Regions from separate parts of the Bacillus sp. MN7755 genome, predicted to be linked through region 1. Evidence: riboswitches for the same ligand, from Rfam matches in the RefSeq annotation. Region 1 holds a riboswitch; the other holds the start of a gene.
What was found. Region 1 has a riboswitch for thiamine pyrophosphate ahead of thiM (hydroxyethylthiazole kinase). Riboswitches for the same ligand answer to the same signal wherever they lie in the genome.
Positions count from the first base shown of each region.

Region 2: another riboswitch for thiamine pyrophosphate. It lies ahead of tenA (thiaminase II); the one in region 1 lies ahead of thiM (hydroxyethylthiazole kinase).

Region 1 is NZ_BTRL01000005.1:101,607-104,819, reverse strand. Features, by position in the region: gene topB (DNA topoisomerase III) at 1-1,676, opposite strand, end outside; TPP riboswitch at 1,903-2,012, shown strand; gene thiM (hydroxyethylthiazole kinase) at 2,085-2,894, shown strand; gene thiE (thiamine phosphate synthase) at 2,908-3,213, shown strand, end outside.
Region 2 is NZ_BTRL01000019.1:4,415-7,627, forward strand. Features, by position in the region: gene ACYVEC_RS21805 (hypothetical protein) at 1-191, opposite strand, end outside; gene ACYVEC_RS21810 (SH3 domain-containing protein) at 197-1,357, opposite strand; TPP riboswitch at 1,627-1,738, shown strand; TPP riboswitch at 1,799-1,901, shown strand; gene tenA (thiaminase II) at 1,984-2,679, shown strand; gene ACYVEC_RS21820 (ABC transporter ATP-binding protein) at 2,648-3,213, shown strand, end outside.

The DNA of each region.
Region 1 (3,213 bases):
GGTGATTTTAACTCTTCTGGCACTAAATCAAGTAACTGACGGCCTTTTGAAGTAATGTGAATATCTTTACCACGTTTTTCAATTAAGAACGAATTGAATAGCTTGTCGATAATATCAGCTCGTGTTGCTACAGTACCTAATCCACCAGTTGATTTTAACGTATCAGCAAGTTGTTTATTTTGCGTATCCATATATTTTGTAGGATTTTCCATTGCTGAAAGTAAAGTCGCCTCGTTAAAACGTGCAGGTGCTTTCGTTTGACCGGATGTTTGCATAATTAACTTTACAGTTAATGTATCGCCTTTTTCAATGCGAGGTAAAAGTTGCTCTTTTACGTCATCAGTCACATCATCATCTTCAAAGCGATTTTCGTATACTTCTTTCCAACCGGCATGTAGAATAGTTTTTCCGCGTGCAATGAACGTTTCATTGCCGACTTTTGTGCGTAATGTTAGTTGTTCGTATTCGAATGCTGGGAATAAAACAGCTAAGAAACGTTTTACAACTAAATCATAAATTTTGCGTTCTTTATCTGTGAAGGCTGAGAAGTTAACGTATCCTTCTGTTGGAATAATTGCGTGATGATCGCTTACTTTACTATCATCAACAAATGATTTATTAGCCTTGATAGGCTTTTGTAATACTTTATGTGCTAAAGGACGATATTCTCCGACACCACATGCTTTTAGACGTTCTGGAAGTGTTCCAACGATATCAGATGAAATATAGCGTGAATCTGTACGAGGGTACGTTAACACTTTATGTTGCTCATACAATTTCTGCATAATGTTTAATGTTTCTTTCGCAGAGTAACCGAACTTTTTATTTGCATCACGTTGTAATTCAGTTAAATCGTAAAGACCAGGAGAGAATGACTTCTTTTGTTTTTTATCAATTTCTATAACAGTGGCATTTTGTTTATCTAAAACTTTTACGATGCTATCAATTTTTTCTTTATTAAAACTACGGCTATTGTCATTTGCATCTTGCCACGTTAGTTTTAGTTGATTTGTTGTTTGAGCTTCAATGCCGTAGTAAGTTTGAGCTTTGAAGTTCTTTATTTCATCTTCACGATTAGCGATCATAGCGACAGTAGGTGTTTGTACACGGCCGCAATTCAGCTGGGCATTAAAGCGAGTCGTTAAAGCTCGAGTCGCATTAAGACCGATATACCAGTCAGCTTCTGAACGCGCAACTGCTGAAGCATATAAATTGTCATATGCCTTACCTGGTTTTAAATTTGCAAAACCATCTTTAATTGCTTTGTCAGTAACGGATGAAATCCATAGACGTTTGATTGGTTTGTTAACTCGAACCTTATCAATAATCCAACGAGCGACCAATTCTCCTTCACGCCCAGCGTCTGTTGCTACAATAATTTCATTTACATCTTTTCTAAGAAGCTGACTTTTTACAGCATTAAATTGTTTTCCTGTTTGTTTAATAACCGTTAATTTCAAACGCTCAGGTAGCATCGGTAAATCTTCTAAATTCCACTTTTTATATTTCACATCATAGTTTTCTGGATCTGCTAATGTAACAAGATGACCTAAAGCCCAAGTTACAATATATTTATTACCTTCAAGATAACCATTTCCTTTTTTATCGCACTTAAGTACACGCGCAATATCTCGTGCAACGGAAGGTTTTTCAGCGATTACAACGCTTTTTGACATATTTAAAACATCCTTTCAAAATTCCATACGTTAACTATAGCATACATCTTCTTGAGATTCAGTTTCGCTCCATATTTGAGCGGTTTTTAGTGGAATGAACAAAACACCCACTGATTAAAGTTTCACTTGATTATGCTTATTGTTTTATAGGGTGCTTCTATATTAAATAGAAAAGTAAAGAACTTGTTATTTTATTAGAATAAGAGTAGACTTTGAAGTAGATGAATAATAAACACATGGGAGTTTGTGGATGCAAACTGAGAGTATGACTAATCCGTCATTGACCATTTGAACCTGTTGGATAATGCCAGCGTAGGGAGAGTGTAAAAGCACATGTTCAGGCACTTTGCGTACGCGCAAAGTGCCTTTTTGTGTATCTCCCATCACTATAGTTAGGAGATGAAAAGGATGAATATGAAAGAAATTAGTAAAGTAGTGGATTTGGTGAGAGAATCTAATCCGCTCGTTCATAATATTACAAATGTTGTTGTCACAAATTTTACAGCTAACGGTTTGTTAGCGCTAGGAGCATCGCCTGTAATGGCGTATGCAAAAGAAGAAGTGGCAGAAATGGCGAGTATTGCTGGAGCGTTAGTATTAAATATGGGGACACTACGTCCTGAAGAAGTAGAAGCGATGTTACTTGCGGGTAAATCAGCAAATGTGAACAATGTACCAGTACTGTTTGATCCAGTTGGTGCAGGAGCAACATCGTATCGAACAGAAGTTGCGAGACATATTCCGGCCGAAATCGAGTTAGCAATTATTCGCGGAAATGCAGCTGAAATAGCGAATGTTATTAATGAGAGCTGGGAAATTAAAGGGGTAGACGCCGGTGCTGGAAATGGCAATGTCGTAAGTATTGCAAGGCAGGCAGCGGATGAATTAAATACAGTAGCGGTGATTACTGGAAAAGAAGATGTTGTTACAGATAGAGAGCGAACGATTCTTATTCGAAATGGTCACCCTATTTTAACGAAAGTTACAGGTACTGGTTGTTTACTAACCTCTGTAATAGGAGCATTTGTAGCAGTAGAAAAGGATTATGTAAAGGCAGCAGTAGCAGCATTAACGTTTTATGGTGTAGCTGCGGAACTGGCAGCTACTAAGACGGTGGAAAAGGGACCTGGTAGTTTCCAAATTGAATTTTTAAATCAGTTAGCGAATACCACTTCGGGTGATATTGAGAAGTATGGGAAGATTGAGGAGTTAAAGTAAGGGGATGAAAAACATGATGCGCATTGAAGCAAAGAGAATGTCTAAGTTATTACAAGTGTATTTTATTATGGGAAGTAATAACTGTACGAAGGATCCGTTAGCTGTATTGAAAGAAGCGTTAGATGGTGGAGTGACACTTTTTCAGTTTCGTGAGAAGGGAGAAGGAGCTTTAATCGGAGAAGATAGAGTGCGCTTTGCAAAGGAATTGCAGGCGCTTTGTAAGGAATATGGTGTTCCTTTCATTGTAAATGATGATGTAGAATTAGCCATTGAATTAGATGCAGATGGCGTGCATGTTGGACAAGATGATGAAGGAATT
Region 2 (3,213 bases), on a different contig from region 1:
ATGGCATTATAAATATGTGCAATTTTTTGTTTTAGTTTAACTTGAAAGGATTCCATCATAATTTCTAAAGCGACAAAAGCAATGATAATAGATAAAAATACAGTATTTGTATTGTAAATGATTAAACAACAGATTAAACCTAAAAAGGCTAAGTATTCAATTAAGAGAGGTATATTGATATTGCGTGGCATACAATTTACCTAACTAAATATGGCAGTGGGTTTACTGCATTTGTTTTTTCAAAATTCCATTCTCCATTGTGTAATTCAAAATGAAGATGTTGCCCGTATGAATGACCTGTGTTTCCCATATGACCTACTAATTGTCCAGCCTGTACTTGATCACCAGCTTGTACAGTGCGATCTTTCATATGAGCATAGACTGTTGTATATAGTTTCCCGTTTAGTTGATGAGCGATGAACACAACATTGCCATAGCTAGCTGAATAATATGATTTCACAACTTTACCTGCAGCCGCAGCTTGGATAGAGACATTACCCTGAGCTGCAATATCTATCCCATAATGCATTTGTTCCCAGCGCATATCAAAGGTTGAGCTAATTCTTCCTTGAGTAGGGAATTTGAAAACTGCTGGAATGGAAGTAGGTTGAGCTGTTTGAGTTTGTGATTGCGTTTGATTTTGCACCACATAATGCTTTGCTACATATCCGTATCCTGTGCCAAAACGAATTTTATACCAAGTTCCGACAGTTTCCACTACTTGTATTTGTGTACCATTTTGTAATGAACCAAGTAGTGCACTACTTGTACTAGCATTGCTACGTACATTAAGTTTAGGTGTTGCAACTGTGTATTTCGTATTATTTTGAACTGTGATGCCTTTTACTAAAGGCTGTGAACCATTAGACACGAACGCCTTTTGTACGTAACCTGTTTTGCCATTATGTAAAATTTTATACCACTCACCTTGTTCTTCTTGAATGGTAACGAATTTCCCATTTGGTAATACATCTAAAATTGAAGATTCTAAATTAGGTTCAGAACGAACGTTTAATGCATTGGCATTAACAATGTATTGATTATTAGATTGAAGTTTGTTTTTTAGTAGAATAGCATCTTTTTGTACGTAACCTACTTTATTATTAACAGATACTTTATACCAGCTATTAGTTGTTTCAAGTATGTTTACTTTCGTATTAAAGCGAATTGTATCAATTGATGAGCTATTTGCGTTATCTTGTGTATGTAAGGCTACTTGATCGACTTTGACATATCCAGTTTTCACGTTAGATAATTGTTCAGCGTTGGCTGTTTGTACAGTTGTTTCTCCCATAGAAGGAAGTAAAGAGGCAATTGCGACAGTAGTTGCTGTTAAAGCAGTAGCTTTCATATTCATATAATAGAGACCTCCTCTAGTTGTATAGTTGTAATTTTATTATAGTATAAAGATATAATATAGTGGGTGTATTCACATAAATGTAATATGAAATCAATAAAAAAATAAATTTTTTGAGGATAATGATTCCTTATTATCCAATTAATTGGGATAATAATTTCTAAGATAGAATATAAGTATTATATAGTTTTGTTATTTTGTTGACAATTGAGAAAATTAAAACAGTTGATGATGTCTTATTACGGTGTTATACTGACAGTGATAATTTCATAGTTTGCTAGGAGAGCTGGTGTTGCCAGCTGAGAGTAGGCCGTAAGCCTTTGATCCTTTTCATTACCTGATCTAGATTATGCTAGCGTAGGGAAGCAATTCGGACACTAATAATGAGTCCCCGTTTCTTTGCGTATAGAAACGGGGCTTTTTTATTTGAAAATTTCATATTGAAACCACTAGGGGTGCTTGTTGTGCTGAGAGAGGAATAATCCTTAACCCTTATAGACCTGATCTAGGTAATACTAGCGAAGGGAAGTGGAGCAACGAATAAATTATAATTTTATTTGCTGTAACCACTTCTTATTTAGAAGTGGTTTTTTATTTAGATATATAAATTGAAAGGGGATAGAGAAATGAAATTTTGCGATAGATTATTAGAAACTGTACAACCAGTTTGGGAGATGAGTCATAATCATCCGTTTGTAGTAGGTATGGGAGATGGCACGTTAGAAAAAGATAAGTTTCAGTATTATATTATTCAAGATTATTTATATTTGTTAGATTATGCAAAGCTATATGCGATTGGTGTTGTAAAAGCAACGAATCCACAAGTAATGGGGAAATTTGCTGAACAAATTGATGGCATATTAAATGGAGAAATGACGATCCATAAACAATATGCAAAAAGACTTGATATTTCTATAGAAGAGATAGAATCTGCCAAACCATCTGCTAAAAATTTAGCCTATACAAATTACATGATGTCTGTATCTCAAAATGGCACACTTGCGGAATTAATAGCAGCACTTCTTCCATGTATGTGGAGCTACTGGGAAATTGGAAAGCGTTTAAACGATATTCCTGGAGCAAGAGATCATGAGTTCTTTGGTGAGTGGATTCAAGGATATAGTTCGGAAGAATACGGTAACCTTTGTATTTGGTTAATAGATTTATTAAATGAAATGGCAGTTGGAAAGTCTGACAAAGAGCTAGATCGATTAGAGGAGATTTTCCTATATTCCAGTCGATTTGAATATTTATTCTGGGATATGTCCTATCGTAAGGAGATGTGGGGATTTGAGGAGCAAGAACATACTACAGTTTCATAATGTTTCTTTTCATTATGATGAGAAACCAATCATCAATGAATTAAATGCTTCTATACGAGATAAAGAGTTTGTAAGTATTATCGGACCGAGTGGATGCGGGAAAAGTACTTTATTTCGCCTTATTACAGGTTTAGAAGAAGCAAGTACGGGACAGATAGAGCTGACAGAAACAAAGAGCCATCCTGTAGGATATATGCCCCAAAAAGATATGCTCCTGCCATGGAGAACGATTATTGAGAATGCTGCCCTGCCGCTAGAGTGCCAAGGTGTACAGAAGAAAGAAGCACAAATAAAGGCAAAGGAACTGTTACATAAATTTGGCTTACAAGGGTATGAGACAAAATATCCGAAAGATTTATCTGGCGGTATGAGACAACGCGTATCTTTTATTCGAACTTTATTAACAGGCGGGGAGATATTGCTGTTAGATGAACCGTTTAGCGCGTTGGATGCTTTAACGAAGGCATCTTTGCAAGAATGGCTGTTTGAACAATGGAAAGAGTGGGAAAAAACAATTTTATTTATCACTCATGA